Regions from separate parts of the Bacillus cereus group sp. MYBK79-1 genome, predicted to be linked through region 1. Evidence: riboswitches for the same ligand, from Rfam matches in the RefSeq annotation. Region 1 holds a riboswitch; the other holds the start of a gene.

Region 1 (11,155 bases):
ACATACTATTTTAGCCTTACTAAATTACGTCTTTTTTGCATCGCTACAAGAGTAATCATTTCATATGCAATACTTGATGCTGCAATTGCTGTAATTTCTCCACTATCATACGCAGGTAACACTTCGACTAAGTCAAATCCAGCAATATGTAATCCATCTAATCCTTGCATAAGTTCCACTGCTTCAATCGTTGTAGGTCCACCAATTTCAGGCGTTCCCGTTCCGGGTGCGTATGCAGGATCTATAAAATCAATATCAAATGAAACGAAAGTCACTGCATCCTTTACTCGTTCATGAATTCTCCGTAACACTTCTGTATATCCAATTTTCCGCACTTCTCTCATTGGGATAACTTCAAAACCTAACTCTCTTGCATCCTCTATATCATTTGGTCCATACAAAGGACCACGCATTCCTACTTGAATAGAATGATCGACATTAATAAGCCCTTCTTCAACCGCCCGTCGAAATGGAGTTCCATGCATATATTTTTCCCCATAGTAATGATCCCATGTATCACTATGCGAATCAAAATGAACAAGAGCTATAGGGCCAAATTTCTTTGCGAATGCTCTTAAATTTCCTAATGAAATAGAATGATCCCCGCCTAATATAATAGGTACAATCCTTTTTTCTAATAAAGGTGTTAAACCTTCTACGATATTGTCATATGTACGATGAATATTACCAGGTACAATATCTAAATCTCCATAGTCTACCCCTGAACAATAATCAAAAATATCAATTGCCTGATCTGGATTATATGGACGTAATAAACTTGAAAAATTCCGAATATGATTCGGTCCTAAACGCGCTCCCACACGATACGACTGTGCAGTATCAAAAGGAATTCCTAGCACTGCAAAATCTACATTTTCAGTAGTATTTTTTTGTTCTAGTCTCATAAACGTTTTCACTCCACAAAAACGAGGTGACATAGCAGAGTCCTTAGGTTTATACATCTTCTCACTCCTACCATTTATTTTTCTACAACTTTAAATAAAATAAATCTTACATTAGGATATTCTTTGCCTCATACTCATAAAGGTTGACTTATCAATTTATCCCCTACTTATTTTTCTTGTGCTAAATCTTAAAGCATTGAAAATAAGTATTGATATAAGGCAATGTTCTCTCCTCCTTTGTATTGTTTATTAATGCAACTATCATGCCAATTTAGAAAAAAGAAGAAGATGGACGAAAATATTTCATCCATCTTCTCACAATTCATAACTTCAATTTATCTTATACTTCTTCAATTTTCTTACTACAGAGGGCTGACTTATCGCTAAATTCTCTGCTATTTTCACAGTCGTTTTATATTTTCTCTTAGCATCCAATAATACTTGCTTCTCTACCATTTCTAGTATTTCTGTAAGAGTTTGAGACGATTTTGTAACGAATTCATCACCACTCTTAGATTTATAGTAATCTGGTATATTTTCAATCGTAATAAGCTTTGAATGTGATGTAATCACGAGCCGTTCTATTATATTCATTAATTCTCTTACATTTCCTTTCCACTTTTGCTGTAATAAAATTTGTATGACCGCCTGATCCAATTCCCTCTCCCTTTTATATTGAGTACAAAATTTATTCAAAAATAAATAAATCAAATTCATAATATCTTGAGGTCGTTCACGTAATGGAGGAATCAAAATTGGTACAACGTATAAACGAAAATATAAATCTTGTCTAAATTTTTTATTCTCTACCAGCTCTTCTAAATCACGATTTGTTGCGACAATAAGCCGAAAATCTGCATTCTTCAGCTTTGTTCCACCAACTCGATAAAATTGTCTTTCTTCAATTAGCTTAAGAAGTTTTACTTGTTGTTCAAGTGAAAGCTCTCCTACTTCATCAAGAAACAAAGTTCCCCCATGAGCAAGTTCTGCAAATCCGGGTTTTCCATTTTTTTTCGCCCCTGTAAAAGAGCCAGCTTCGTACCCAAAGAATTCAGCCTCAAATAAAGACTCAGGTATAGCAGCACAATTGACTTCAATAAAAGGTCCATATGTTCTTGGACTTTTATCATGAATATAACGAGCAATAGCTGTTTTTCCTACTCCTGATTCTCCAAGTAGAACTGTATTTACATCCACCTCTGCAACTTGATGTATTGTCTCCATTGCTTTATACATAGCAGGATCATCGGCAATTAACCCTACTGATGTAATTTTTTCACGCAGTGCAAGTTGAGCTTCCTCTTTCACACGTTCCAGTTCCTCTTGCATATGATCTAAATATTTCTGAATTTCTATCAAATCCGAAACATCATAAGAGTAGCTTACAACTCGATATACTTCGCCTTCCTCATCCAATAGGGGTACTCCCGTTACTAGCAATTTATTACCTGTCTTTGTAAGCTGAACAACTGTGATTTTCTCTTTTTTTTGTATGATTAACGGTGTCACAATCGGAGTAATAATACCTGTTCGTTCCAATTCATAAATAGAAGCACCGATTAAACTTTCATACTTAATTCCATATCTATCAGCGGTAAATTGTGTCGCTTTTAGAATCGTCCCATTTACATCTGTTACGATTAAATCATCCATTAAAGATTCCAATATCGTCTCTGTTTCAGAAATAAATTCTGTATATAACAATTTTTCACCACCGTTCAAAATTAAGAAAATTCAATCTATTCATTAATGAATATTTTATTTGATTTTGTATAGAAATGTAAAGCATAAGTTTTCTCATAAATGAAAGAAACAAGGTAAAAAAGCATAAGAAACAGGCGACTTTCCGTTCAAGTTTGAACGAAAGGCCGCCTTTTTGCATTGTGCATATGTTTTACGAAATGAAAAACGTAAGTTTTTCATTTCCCTCGTCAAATTCACTCCTTTTTTTATCTATCCCTGATTCCTCTGCGCCTCTTTAAACTCCTCCTTCACCTTATCTAACAATCCTTCTTCCGTAATTAATCGATACGCCGTATTTGCTAGTGCTTTTGCTGATGTAATTAACGCTTTGTCTCCAAGTTCTGAACGTGCTGCTTCTCTAAATTCATTCGTATGCGCAATTAAGTCATCTGGGCCGATTTTAATGTACGGGTGAATGGTCGGTACGACTTGGCTTACGTTTCCTGCGTCCGTTGATCCGATTCCAACTCTTTCTTTACGGTTTACGTCTTCACCTTGTAATTCTAGTTCTTCGGCTACGACGTCGTTATATGTTTTTGTTACGAGTAGTTCATCGATTTCATTTTGGAATTGATGGATTTTTACTTTTGTGCCTGTTGCTAATGCTGCTCCCTCAGCGATATTTCTTACTTTTTCTGTTACTTCCCCACATCTCTGTCTCGTTGCTGCACGAATAAAGAACCTTGCTGCGGCGTAGTCAGGAATAATGTTAGGTGCTTTTCCGCCCTCTGTAATAACACCATGAATTCTTACATCTGACGGAAGCTGTTGGCGAAGTGCGTTAATACTGTTGTACAGCTGGATAATTGCATCTAATGCGTTAATTCCTTCTTCTGGTGAAGCTGCAGCGTGAGCGGTTTTTCCGTAGAAATGAAAATCAAGTGGATCGACTGCTAGTGAAGGACTCGTTGTCGCTGTTTTTCCGCTCGGATGAATCATAAGCGCCGCATCAATATCTTTAAACAAACCAGCCTTTACATAACTCGCTTTTGCACTACCGTTTGGTCCTCCTTCTTCAGCTGGTGTTCCAAACACGACAACTTCTCCTCCAATTTCTTCAAGCGTTTCTGATAATGCGATTGCTGCCGCAACGCTAATTGTCCCAATTAAATTGTGACCACACGCATGACCGAGCCCGGGTAAAGCGTCATACTCAGCTAAAAACGCGATAACTGGCCCTTGCTTTCCTGAACTTTTCCGCGCAATAAATCCTGTTTCATGTCCAGCTATATTGTGCTGCAATTGAAATCCTGCACTCCCTAGCAATAAACTTAACGTTCTTGATGCGTAAAACTCTTGATTACCGATCTCCGGATTCGCATGAATATTATGACTTGTTTCTATGTACTTTTCCTTATTTCTTTCTATACTCTCTTCAATTGTTTTTCTTTGTGACGTTACTCCAGTCGCTCCCATTGTTCTTCCTCCTTTTATTTTCACGTAAAAAAGCCTCTTTCTAAAAGATAGAAAGAGGCTTCTGCATATACAGTCAAAATGAGCTTCTTTCTTATCTTTCAAGTTACCTTGCTGGAATTGGCACAGTATTCATAAAGAATCCGCTGCCGAGGTATCATAGGGCCAGTCCCTCCACCTCTCGTGATAAGAATTTTCATAAAATTATATTAAATTATTTTTATTCTAAGTTCATTCCAGGTAAAAGTCAATGAATTCCTATCCGAATTTACCGAATATCTAAAAATCCTTTTAGTACACCAATTGTTTCTGGTGCTTGCAGTCTTGCACATACGTACGGAAATTCCGTACTACCTTCAAATATCATTTGTGATGTGAGCGGTGCGCCTGCCCAAAAGATTTCATCATCGATTACGATAAACGGGAATGCTTTATTTTGCCTTTGTAACTTTACGTTTTTCAATGGAACTGGTCCATCACTATACACCGTTATTTGCGCATTTGTACGCATTAACGCTTGCCATACTCGTTTATCCACTTGCTTTGTACTTGGTAGTGAAATAATGATTTTTCGTTTTGCGGCTAAAATATCTTTCAATAATCCTTTCGGCTCTTCAAGATTCATTTCCATAAACCAGCGTAAACGTTTCGAAATTTTTCGTTCCCACAATTGTCTTGATGTCGTGCGATCATACACATCTCCGTGACGTTCTATATGAGCTGTTAATTGTGATAACGCTTGTTTTCTCGAAAGGTTTTTACGCATATAATGGCAATCTGATAATTGAATGAACTTTCCTCTCGCTCTCGTCACTGCAACGTTGACGAGGCGATGGTTTTTATGGTCAAAGAATAACACGCCAGGTCGTTCTTGCGGATAACTATCGACTGTATCAAATATCATCATATCTCTTTCAGACCCTTGAAACTTATGAACTGTCGCCGCTAAAACTGGTATGTTTTGATATTTCGTTCTCTGCAACATTTCTCTAATACACGTTGATAAAAAGCGGGATTGTGCCCTGTAAGGTGTAACAACACCGATCGATTGAACACCATCTAACAGTCCGATTAACATCATTTGCATCGCTACTAAACCAGACATAATATTAAAACGAGATCCAGAAGCAGCGTCTTTTAAAGAAAAGGCTCCCATTAAACTCGTATCAAATAAAACACTTGCCTCATTTGCGAACGGTTGCAATTGCGCAAGTTCTGTACGCTCTGAAACAGACGGATGATCATACACTCTATTTTTATAAATAAATGAATTTGTAAACTTCGATATATCCGCATGCATACGTCTTTGTTCCTGCAGCATAAAGAGGTTCGGATGTGCTTCTGATTTATTGACAGACTCAACAATTCCGGCATGGTAAAACATACCTTCCCCGAGCCATTTTCGAACGAGTTCATGGTTCGCCATCGCAATTGGAGGTAACTGCAAAAAGTCCCCACATACGACGATGCGTTTCCCAAGTGAAGCCGCTAATGCAATTTGCGGAACATATGCCATACTCACTTCATCTACTACAACTAAATCAAATGTACGCTCATAAATAAGTGAATCAATGGCACATTTCGATAACGTTGCGCCGATTACTTTCGCATTTTCAATGTATTCTTTTTCTACTTCTTTAATTTTCGCTTTTTGCTTTCGAAGATCACTTTCAATCTCTTGTATACGCTTCTTATCAGCAGAAGTCGCTTTATATGATAAAATCTTTTCACGAAGATCTTGGCGTGTTTCTTCTAAATAGAGTCTTTCTTCTCCCCAAGATCCGTTCGTCGTTTCAACTAACTTCGACGCAAGTAACGTTTCATGATTTCGTATATGATCATGCTGGCTATAACCGTAACGAACAATTTCACCAGGCGTCCATTTCTTTTTCTTCTCAATTTGCTTCGTTACTTCACTCATTAATACGTCCACTGCTGCATTACTATGAGCTAATACAAGTACCGATTTTCCCTTTTGATAATGCGCTGAAATAATACGTGATAAATTGTAAGACTTCCCTGTTCCAGGTGGTCCCCACACGTACGTTGTCGGATTGTAAAACGAACGATACGCCAATTCATTTTTCGGATTTTTCATCTTCTCAATATGTTTCGGACTGCTCGTCCCATCAACAAGACGCTTTATACGATTACGTTTTAGCTTATCTTTATGTGCCTCTTTCAATCGCTCTTGTAGTTGCTCTAACAATTGCCACGGTTCACTGTATAAAACAGCTTCTCTTATTTCACCTTGTATATAATCATTTAATTTCAGTTCTATTTCTAATCCGTGTACAGATAATACTTCTCCTGTCGCTTCTTCACCATCAAACTCAATTCGAATTGGTGAACCTTCAGGTAAGCTTACTTCCGATATAAGCTGAAATACGTATACTGTACTTTCATAATCTGTATATAAAAAACGACCGTTCATGATAGAAATTTTACTACCACCTATCGTTTTCCAATGTTTAATTTCATACGCTAATGCATAATGCCACTCTTTCATCGTTGCCGATAATGAAGGAGTTTGAGTAGGTGTATTCATCGTATAATCTCCTTCCTTCTCCCCAAACATACTTTCTCACTATACCATATAACACGCTAAAATTTGTAAGGTTTTTATCTTGCTTATTTTCTTAATTTTCAATAATATATTGTATATAATTTTCAGAAAGAAGGAATCTACATGCCAGTTAGAAGAATTGAACACGTTGGACTTATGGTTGCAAACTTAGAAACATCTATTTCATTTTATGAAGAGGTAGTCGGCTTACAGCTCATTAAACGTATGGGGCACCCGAATCCAAACTTAAAACTCGCTTTTTTAGGTGTGGAAGAATCGAAGGAAACGATACTCGAATTAATTGAAGGCTACAACTCTTCTCTTCCGGCAGAAGGAAAAGTACATCACATTTGCTTTAAAGTGGATTCATTAGAGGATGAAATCGAAAGAATACAAAAACACGGCGTAACCTTCCTACTAGGAGAAGAAATTGAAACATTACCAGATGGAACACGTTACATATTCTTCGCTGGTCCTGATGGAGAGTGGATTGAGTTTTTTGAGACGGAGAGATAAACAAAGCCGGAATTCCGGCTTCTTTTCTATTACAAGTACGAATTAACGTATATTCTATAGTTACTTTCACAATAAAAATTAGAACTCCACTCAGTTTTAGCAATAAGTATTGAGTTAGGGGGTAAAATGATGAATACAGTTTTTATTATCGTTTTTTGGGTACTTATACTATTTCCACTTCTTTATATAATCCTGCTAAAGAAGTGGAATATAAAAGTAACTGCTTTATTTGTTGGAAGGATTCTATTAAGTATTGTCTTTTTCATAAATGGCATGGTGTTGGGACTGCAACGAAATTGGTCAGAGCCTCCCTATGAAAAAGAATGGGATTTCTTTATAAAGTCTTTGCAAAATGGGAAAACTGATGCACTTATAGAAGTATTTCTTCTAATTATTATCATTACTTTAGATTTAGCAGTTATATTTTTTTATAGAAATAAAAAGAAATAGGATATTCTCTCCTATTTCTTTTCTTACTGTTATAAAAATCTTTCAAATAGTTCTAACTTGCACAATGCTTCCCGTTAATATAATACGCTGATTCTGTAAAAACCGTAAATACAACCTCTACTTCTGGAAGTCCAAAATCCATTACATATGTAGTAATGGCCTTAGCAAATCGATCACGAATTTCCTGTCCACGCTCAAACCATTTTACTTCAATAAGAGGAAACGCTTCTATTTCTTCTCCATTGAATACAAACGTAGAACTTGGTAGTTCCAAGGTAAAATTATCCGTACCACACTCACAGATATCTGCAAGCTCTTCTACTAATGGCTTGCTTATGCTTTTTAATTGTTCAGTAGTAATTCCACGAAACACAACATGCGGCATGTGAATCCCTCCGTTACATAGCTTTATATTTGCTCACATCATAACACAATTTATTTTGCTGCACTAACATCTATTGGTACATTTCAATGACATTCTTAAGAATGATTATATGTTATTGAAGCAATACATGTATTGTAACCTGAAAAATAATAATGAGGTATTGTCACATCGATATCAAACTATCAAAAAGAAATGCCCCTAAATAAAAAAACACGCTATTCTTTCTATAACATCAATTAAAAAAAGAAGGGAGTATCCCCCTCCTTTTTTCAATTCCGTGTCCCTTATTAGTTACTATAACCACGATTCAGTTTCGTTAACTTTTCATTTATGGCAAAAATTCTTACTCTAATATCTTTAACACCAAATGTTTGAAGTCTGTTTTTGTGCATTTCCGCGTATTTTTCGGCATCTTGTTTTTCTTCAAATACATAGATGCCTCCAGCTTCATTCGTTTCTTGATTCTCCGTCCATATTTTCCAATGGAATCCTTCTTCTTCATTAATACTTTTTGCTAAATCCCGAAATGCTTTTTCCATTTCTTCACCAAAAGGACCTTCAAACGGGAAATCAACTTGCAATAAATATGCCATCTTCACTCACCCCTATTTTTAATATAAAATTCATCAGGAATTCCTTTGTATAAAAATCCTTCCCATTCTTTTACTGATTATGATTCGAATGATAGTAATGTCTAAATTCGTATTGCTATTATTATTCAAGCACTAATTGGAGAAACACCCTATTTGTAAAATAATCACAAAACGATAGTAACTTGAACGCATAAAGTGAAACTTTAATCAGTGGGGGTTTTACGGGTAGTTGATCCCCCACCTAACTTCTTTGCTTCCGCTGAATTTTGAGGTGGGGGTCCTACTGCCCGGCAAATAGCGGGATAAATAACATCATTACATTAATCTTTTTTCGGGAGTACAATTCCTTTATATAATTGAACTGTAATCAAGTAATAAATCGAGTAAATTACTACAAAAATAACAAGTGGTAACCAAATACGAAAGTACGGATCGATTACAAGAGGACTAAACATGTTCATACCAACTAATATATGAGTAATCCCCACAATTGCTGGGAATAAGAATATGAAGAATAACTCTTTATAAATTGATTTTTTTAATAATTCTCGGCGGACACCAATTTTATGAAGCATTTGATAACGTGTTACATCTTTTGATGCTCCCGACAGAACTTTAAACATTAAGCAACTTGCCATCATTGCTAAAAATGCAATTCCAACGAAGAAGCCCATAAACATTAGTCCGCTGGCAAAATCATGACCCCTAATATATGCTTGATACTTACTATCCAATTCTTCCGCTTTCACATTTTTATATTTTGCTATTTGTAATTCATCAAGTTTTTTCCATTCTTTTATGTATGATCCAAAATCATTTGTTTTCCCCATAAACACAGTACTTTCTTTACCCTTCAACCCATCGTATATGTTTTGATCCACAATTTTCATTTCATAATCAGGATATAAATAATTGGGCTGGATCGTTCTGAAAGCCTGAATCCACTGTTTTGTGTCGGTCTCTCCTTTAACCCGTTTTATTGAAAATACACCAATTGGTAATCCCTCTGAAACTTTTTCTATCTTCAAACCTTGTATGAAAGGGCGATTTTTCTCTACATCTTCTTTGAGATAATAAACATACCTATCATCAACTTTGTAATGATATTCAAGTTTTTCTTGAAATAAGATACCATCCAAAATTTTCTTTTCTTCCGCTGTTGGATTATGAATGACTGAATCGTAAATTCGCATTTGATCTGTCATGTTTAAGATGTTGTTTTTAAATGCCATACCACAAGCAATTCCGCCAGCACCAAGAGCTACTAAGATCGCTACTGTTGCAAGCACATTTGTTAGACCATTAATGCGGAAATTTAATTGTGCAAAAGTAAAAGCATTGAGGCCTTTTTCACTACGTTTTTTATTACTCTTTAACTTGTTTATCATAACTGGGAGAAGTGATCCAAATATAAGGTAAGTACCAACAGTTGCTGTGATTAATCCAACGGCCATTAATCCCAAAGCAATTAGCGGATTTGCATGTGACATATAAATCAATGATGCATAACCAATACCTAATAAAAGAATACCAAGGAATGCAATTACAACTGTCATTTTTCCTTTTATGGCAACACGTTCTGTTTGTTCATCTGCATGTACAAGTTGCAGTACAGAAATACGAGATAATTTAATACTATTCATAATTGCCGATAAAACAAATAGTGCAAAGAAGAAGAGGCAAGTAATAGCTATAGATGGCAGATAAAATGCTTTATACCCTTCGCCAGCAAACTCGAGTTGTTTCATTAATAGATGACCGATACCTTCTGCAAGTCCTACACCAATTGTAATTCCAATCAAAAGAGATGTGGCACCTAATGTGATTGTTTCGATAAACATAAGTAAGGTAACTTTATGCTTTTTTGCTCCTAACATCATATACATACCAAATTCTTTTTGACGAAGAGCTGATAAGAAAGAGTTTGCATATAAAATATAGAAAAATGTGATAACCGCTAACAAAAAGGAACCGATTTTAAATACAGACACAATATCTCTAATAGAAGAGTTAGATTCAAGGAATGTTTTATTGGATGCTAGCGTTTGAAACATATAAAAAGTTGAAATAGAGACAATAAGACCAACAAGTAAGACAATGTAATCTTGCAACTTACTTTTTAGGCCTGACATAGAAAGCTTAAATAACATGATTGAACTTCCTTTCTTACGCTTTTTGTGTGCCTAAGTTTGCAAGCACGTCTAAAATTTCTTTATAGAATTCTTCACGGGTACCACCGCAATGAATTTCTTTATATAACTCACCATCTTGAATGAATAAAATACGCTGACAGTAACTTGCGCTGTAAGGATCATGCGTAACCATCATAATGGATACACCTTGCTCTTTATTTAAGCTTGTCATGGCATCAAGTAAACTCGTTGCATTTTTAGAATCTAGAGCTCCAGTCGGCTCGTCTCCTAAAATAATTGCAGGTTCATGAACTAACGCACGTGCTGCTGCGGAACGTTGCTTTTGTCCACCAGATACTTCAGATGGATACTTTTGAAGTATTGCTGTAATACCTAACATATCAGCTACTTTTTCTACTTTCTTTCCAATATTACGAGATGAAACACCTTGA
Region 2 (7,145 bases), on a different contig from region 1:
TAATTAATAGCGGTATGATAACAGCTAATATTCCAATCCATCCAAGTATAAATGCTTCAGCAACTAACAGCACAATTAAGATAGTTCCAGCTAATATAAAACTTTGCATAGTAGTTAATTGTAATACAGGTGTCCCGTACCATTTATTCATAAACATTAATAATACTAGTAATAAAATCGGTAGCAAAGCTGCTATATAAATAATGCTAAATTCTTTTATTTTGCTCTTAAATGATGAAATTTTAAAAGCAAATATAATTCCTGCAACAGTAACCATTAATACAATTGGATATCCAATCAACTGCACATTCGTTAATACAAATTCATGATTAGGACTTTCAAATAAAATATTTGTAAGTAACCAATATCCACCTATCCCAATTATCATTCCTAAAATGCTCTTTATACTCCCGCTTTTATCCTTCTCCATCTCTTTCGCCAACTCTTTCGCATACTCTTTTGGTGAATCACCAAATATATCCTTTACCGTCTTTCCTTCTTTCTCACCTTCTATTAAATGAAGTTCTGCATCTTCTAAAAAGGCATCCACATCTTCTTCTTTAATTCCTTTTGTTATTAAATACACTTTCGTATCAATTAAAAACTTTTCTCCTTCTTTAGAAATCTGCATGATAGCCCCTCCCTTATTTAACCGATTCTCTTCTATTCGTCTTCAGCATAATTTCAAGGAAAATTAAAATAAACAAACTTCCGTATAAACATATAATTTGAAATAACATTGGCATAAGATCTTCTGATGTAAATGTTTTAAACACTAACATAATAGAAAGCGGAATGATTAAATATAAGTTTTTAAACCATCCTTCAAAATACATATTTATCGCTACTGTGATAATAAAAATAGCTCCAGCTAATATATAACTTTGCGTTTGGGTGAATGTAAACATTTTTGTAGGATATATTACATCTAATATCGTAACAACTCCTATTAAAAACATTGGCGCAATCATAACTAAAAACCACATAAAAAACCACGTTTTTGTAAAACTTGTTACGAAGGTCATTTTGCGAAGTAGAAAATTTGGACCCATAACAACTAAAATCAATGACAAACTATATCCAACACATTGAATAAGTGACATCTGTAATAATCCGTTATTTACTATTAGGATAGAAGCAATAATCCAAAACGATACGATATTCATTACTGTAAAACCAATTTGCTTCCACGTTTCCTGTCTATCCTTTTCCATTACTTTTACAAGTTCATTTGCATATTCTTTCGGTGAGCTTCCGAAAATATCTTCTACACTTTTCCCATCACCCTCGATTAAATGGAGTTCTGCATCTTCTATAAAATTTTCAATATCTCTTTCTTTCACACCCTTTGCCGCTAAAAATAATCTCATTTCTAATAAAAACTTTCGTGCTTCACTTGATAGCATTATTTTTTTCTCCCCTTCCCCTCAAGTAGACGCTCTACACTACTTTGCATCGCTTCCCAGCGATCCATAAATTCATTAAGCGCTTCCTCGCCTTTTTCTGTTAATGTATAATATTTTCGCTTTGGGCCAGATGGAGATTCCTTCATTACACTTGTTATTAATCCTTCCTTTTGCATTCGTATTAATAACGGATAAATACTTCCCTCACTCGCCATTGTAAAGCCATACTTCGCTAGCTTTTCACTCATTTCATAACCGTATATTTCACCTTCAGAAATAATAGCAAGTAAGCATCCTTCTAAAATCCCTTTCAGCATTTGACTTGTCGACATAATTCAAATCCTCCCACTATCTTGTTTTACAAGATAGATAAGCGTAAGTATCTTGCTTTACAAAATAGTATAGCAGAGACTATTTTGTAAAGCAAGATAGCTAACAATATTTTTCCAAATCTTTGCAGGATTTTTATTATCCCCTCTCTAAATAGAGCAATATGAGAACTTTATTACGAAGGGATGTTTTTCATCATGGTTACAAATCGAGTTGTCTTTTTAACAGGTGCTGCAAGTGGTATTGGTTATGAAATGGGAAACGCTTTTGCAAAAGAAGGTGCAAAAGTTGTTATTACCGATCGTCTTGAAGAACGGGCAAAAGAAGCTGCTGAACAATTACAAAAAGAAGGCTATCAAGCTATCGGTTTAAAATGTGATGTTACATCTGAAGAAGAAATTACAGCTGCAATTTCTCAAACAGTTACTCATTTCGGTTCATTACATATATTAATTAACAACGCAGGAATGCAACACGTTTCACCAATTGAAGATTTTCCAACCGAGAAGTTCGAATTACTTATTAAAATTATGCAAATCGCTCCTTTTATCGCAATTAAACATGCCTTCCCGATCATGAAAAAGCAAAAGTATGGTCGTATTATTAATGTAGCTTCCATTAATGGCCTCGTTGGATTTGCTGGAAAAGCTGCCTATAATAGCGCCAAGCATGGCGTAATTGGATTAACAAAAGTTGCCGCTTTAGAAGGAGCTACGCACGGAATTACCGTTAATGCACTTTGTCCTGGTTATGTCGATACCCCTCTTGTACGTAATCAACTACAAGATTTAGCTACAACACGAAATGTACCACTTGAAAATGTTTTAGAGGATGTCATTTATCCACTTGTCCCACAAAAGCGCTTATTACAAGTACAAGAAATCGCTGATTATACTATGTTTTTAGCGAGCGAAAAAGCAAAGGGTATAACTGGGCAAGCCGTTGTTATCGATGGTGGCTATACTGCTCAATAAAGCGAAGGCTTTTACTGCCCGCAAATAGCGGGATAAAAAATAAAGTTTGCTCACGAAGAGCAAACTTTATTTTACTTTCTATCGCGAGGACCTTCCTACTTTAGTAATTGTTTAGGGAGTTTCTCGATTGCAACAATTACTCCATCTAATTTACTTTCAATACGATGGAGTAAATATAATGTTACAACAATCGGAAACCCTACATTACCTACCATCCTGATCCACTCTTCCATCTTTTTTGCCCCCTTTCATTCTATAAATAAGAGAAAAGAAAACATTTAGGCATAAAAGACAAGCTATTTTATATTAGCTTGTCTTTCAAATAATGATGCAATTTCCAGTTTATAATCCCCGCGTATAATCCCTTTTTCAGTAATAATACCTGTAATTAATTCATTAGGCGTTACGTCAAATGCAGGATTATAAACATCAGTTCCAATTGGTGCCACTTGTTTTCCAAACATTTTCGTAACTTCTGTTTCATCCCTTTCTTCAATAACAATTTCTGCACCTGTTTGTTTCGTAATATCAAACGTAGATAACGGAGCTGCAACATAGAACGAGATATCGAAATACTTTGCTAATATAGCTAAATTCATTGTTCCGATTTTATTTGCAGTATCTCCATTTGCGACAATTCGGTCCGCTCCTACAATAATCGCGTTTATTTCTTTCGTTTGAATAGCATGAGCTGCCGTATTATCTGTAATAAGTGTTACATTAATATTTGCCTGTTTTAATTCCCAGGTCGTTAAACGCCCGCCTTGTAAAACCGGTCTCGTTTCACACGCATACGCATGTAAACGTACACCTTTTTCTTTCCCCATATAAAACGGTGCTAATGCAGTACCATATCTAGCAGTTGCAATACTTCCAGCGTTACAAATTGTTAAAATATTATCACCGTCTTTAAAACATGATAATGCATGTTCTCCAATACTTCGGCATACCGTTTCATCTTCTTTTTGAATGCGAAGCGCTTCTTCTTCTAATATTTTGTGTGCTTCTTTTATTGTAGTGATTTCTCGAATCGATTCTCTCATACGATCAATTGCCCAAAATAAATTAACTGCTGTCGGGCGTGACGTTCCTAAATAATTGCAATCTCTATTAAATTTCTTTTGAAATTCTTCAATATGTACTGTGTTATATTTTTTTGATGCAAGCGCCAAACCAAATGCAGCTACAATTCCAATTGCAGGTGCTCCTCGTACTTCTAGCATGACAATACTTTTCCATACCTCTTCAATCGTCGTTAACGTTTTGTATTCTGTGCTATGCGGCAACTTTGTTTGATTTAATACTGCAATGGCATCACCTTTCCAACTGACAGACCTCGGGACAGTAACAATTGTACTCATGCTTTTACCCCTCTAGAAACTGTCTGTTGAAATAACGTTCGGAACAGTTGAATATCCGCGCTCTTAGATTCATATTTTATTAGTTCTTTCCCTAAGAATAGCGCTTGTTTCTTAGCTTGAATTCTCGTTTCTTTATTTGCTATTTCATCTAAATCAGCTACATGCGCTAAGCCAATTGTTCTTCGGATAAGCTCACATCCGACGAATCCAACTGCATCCGTAAAAATATTTTGCAAAATAATTGGCAACCATTGTTTCTCTTTCGTATATGCTTCTACACCTTCTCCAATCCATAACTTCGTAAAAGCTTCTACAAAATAACTCCACGTCTTCTCAATATGGAAAAATAGCACACTTCTCTGTTCTTCTTCCCTAGATAGAGCATTTAATAATAGATTTGCAATAAATTGACCAAGGTCAAATCCAAATGGGCCATATGTTGCAAATTCCGGATCAATCACTTTCGTTTCAGAAGGCGATGAAAAAATACTACCAGTATGTAAATCACCGTGAATAAGCGCTTCTTTTCTCGTTAAAAATTTATATTTATATTGTGCGACTTTTAACTTTAAATTTTTGTCACTCCACAATTCATCAACCGCTAGTTGTAACTCTGGCTCATAATCATTCGTATCGTAATGACCAAATGGATCTGTAAACACTAAATCTTCTGTAATCTTACAAAGGTCTGGGTTTACAAATGCACCTTCTAGTACCCTTTTCTCTTCTGATTCTAACCCGAAATCTGAAGTATAAAACAAAACATGCGCTAGAAAACGACCAATATGTTGGGATAAAAGTGGGTACTCCTCTCCATCTATTAATCCTTTTCTTGTAATTGTTAGCCTTGATAAGTCCTCGATGACTGTTACTGCTAACTCTTCATCATGACTGTACACTACCGGCACATATTCCGGTACATACTTCGCAAAAATTTGTAATGCTTTACTTTCAATCGTCGCTCTTTTTATAGACAATGGCCAGCTCTCACCAACTACTTTCGCATACGGCAGTGCTTGTTTTATTATAATAGACTTCTCTCCGTCATCTAATTTGAACACGTAATTTAAATTTCCATCTCCAATTTCATGACAAACTACATTTGCTTTCTTTTCAAAATAACCATGTTCTTTCGCATATTGTATAGCTGTTGTTTCAGTTAATGAATAATATCCCATCGTCTTCTCCCCCTTTTAAATTCAGAGGTTTTTCTAACACAGAAAAACCTCTTTCCACTAAGAAAGAGGTTTGAAGTTTACCTTCTCCCCTCTTATCTGCCAGAAAGTTTTACTTTCTGCTGGAATTAGCACCGTGCCTTTTGGCGTCATAAACGCCCCATTTCACAATGGTATTACGGTCGGTTGCTGGGCTTCATCGGGCCAAATCCCTCCACCTGCTCTTGATAAGAGTTGTATAATTTTTTAGAATTTTTAACTTTATGTTGAAGACTATACCAAGAATAAAAATCGCTTGTCAACATTTTATTTGTATAATTCTGGACGACGATCTGCAAAAACTGGAATTCCTTTGCGTACTTCTTTAATTTTCTCAAAAGTAAGCTCTCCAAATAAAATGGATTCTTCTTTATTCGCTTCTACAACAACTTCGCCCCAAGGATCGACAATTAAAGAATGACCGGCAAACTCATTATTCGGATCCTTTCCTGCCCTATTACATGCAACAACATAACATTGATTTTCAACTGCTCTTGCTTGCAATAACAAACGCCAATGTGCTAACCGAACTAATGGCCATTCTGCTACAACAAATAAAACTTTTGCACCTTTAGCGGTATGGACGCGCATCCACTCCGGAAAACGAATGTCATAACAAATTGTGCCGGCGCACTCTACATTATCTAGCTTAAATTCACCTGTACTATTTCCAGCGATTAAATATTTATGTTCATCCATAAGCTGAAATAAGTGCACTTTACTATATTCATTAATTAGTTCTCCTTTATTAGTTACAACATACATTGTATTTGTAACACCTTGCTCTGTTTGCTTCGCTATAGACCCACCGACAATATGTACACCATATTGCTTCGACCATTCTTTCAGCTTTTCTTTCGTTTGCAATCCATCCCTATCTGCAATTTCAGTAAGCCTCGTTAAATCATATCCCGTTGTCCATAGTTCTGGTAAGACAATAACATCTGGTCTTTCCTTCATCGCTTCGCTTATTTTATTTTTAGCATTCTCAATATTTTTTTCTACATCTCCAAAGACAATATCCATTTGAATACATGCGACTTTCATTTTGTCAGCCCCATTCTTAATTTTTTCTTTACAAAATACTGGAAAGATTATATCATTTGTCACTAGAATTGTAACAACTTTCAAAAGAGGTGGAAAGTATGAAATTATTTCAACATTCTGAGATAGTAACATCATTGCCTACACAATTTTTCGCTTCACTTGTTGCAAAAGTTAACAAAGTCGTAGCAGCTGGTCACGATGTTATTAATCTAGGTCAAGGTAATCCAGATCAACCAACACCGCAGCATATCGTAAAAGCTTTACAAGATGCTGCAGAAAAGACCATTCATCATAAATATCCGCCATTTCGCGGACATGAAAGTTTAAAAGAAGCCGTGGCAACATTCTATCAACGTGAATATGATGTAGTAGTAAATCCCAAAACAGAAGTTGCTATTTTGTTTGGTGGAAAAGCTGGATTAGTAGAATTACCACTTTGTTTTACAAACCCTGGTGATACGATTCTCGTTCCAGATCCAGGCTATCCAGATTATTTATCAGGAGTTGCTTTAGCAAAAGCACAATTTGAAACAATGCCGCTACTTGCAGAAAATAATTTTTTACCAGATTATACGAAAGTTGATGACTCTATTGCCGATCGTGCAAAGTTAATGTTTTTAAACTATCCAAATAATCCTACTGGTGCTACTGCATCAAAAGATTTCTTTGATGAAACCATTCATTTTGCTAATGAACATAATATATTAGTCGTTCATGATTTTGCTTACGGTGCCATTGGATTCGATGGTCAAAAACCTGTTAGTTTCTTGCAAGCAGACGGTGCTAAAGATACAGGTATTGAAATTTACACTC

What was found. Region 1 has a riboswitch for S-adenosylmethionine ahead of ACTFOB_RS22335 (M20 family metallopeptidase). Riboswitches for the same ligand answer to the same signal wherever they lie in the genome.
Positions count from the first base shown of each region.
Region 2: another riboswitch for S-adenosylmethionine. It lies ahead of mtnK (S-methyl-5-thioribose kinase); the one in region 1 lies ahead of ACTFOB_RS22335 (M20 family metallopeptidase).

Region 1 is NZ_JBQAEO010000018.1:61,509-72,663, reverse strand. Features, by position in the region: gene speB (agmatinase) at 6-962, opposite strand; gene ACTFOB_RS22340 (sigma-54 interaction domain-containing protein) at 1,236-2,609, opposite strand; gene ACTFOB_RS22335 (M20 family metallopeptidase) at 2,859-4,064, opposite strand; SAM riboswitch class I at 4,153-4,254, opposite strand; gene ACTFOB_RS22330 (AAA domain-containing protein) at 4,330-6,639, opposite strand; gene ACTFOB_RS22325 (VOC family protein) at 6,751-7,143, shown strand; gene ACTFOB_RS22320 (hypothetical protein) at 7,270-7,593, shown strand; gene ACTFOB_RS22315 (DUF1904 family protein) at 7,646-7,978, opposite strand; gene ACTFOB_RS22310 (monooxygenase) at 8,266-8,571, opposite strand; gene ACTFOB_RS22305 (FtsX-like permease family protein) at 8,892-10,721, opposite strand; gene ACTFOB_RS22300 (ABC transporter ATP-binding protein) at 10,738-11,155, opposite strand, start outside.
Region 2 is NZ_JBQAEO010000005.1:9,234-16,378, reverse strand. Features, by position in the region: gene ACTFOB_RS10485 (DUF1129 domain-containing protein) at 1-631, opposite strand, end outside; gene ACTFOB_RS10480 (DUF1129 domain-containing protein) at 645-1,406, opposite strand; gene ACTFOB_RS10475 (PadR family transcriptional regulator) at 1,406-1,738, opposite strand; gene ACTFOB_RS10470 (3-hydroxybutyrate dehydrogenase) at 1,934-2,710, shown strand; gene ACTFOB_RS10465 (YvrJ family protein) at 2,806-2,943, opposite strand; gene mtnA (S-methyl-5-thioribose-1-phosphate isomerase) at 3,007-4,071, opposite strand; gene mtnK (S-methyl-5-thioribose kinase) at 4,068-5,249, opposite strand; SAM riboswitch class I at 5,339-5,480, opposite strand; gene ACTFOB_RS10450 (carbon-nitrogen family hydrolase) at 5,553-6,416, opposite strand; gene ACTFOB_RS10445 (pyridoxal phosphate-dependent aminotransferase) at 6,431-7,145, shown strand, end outside.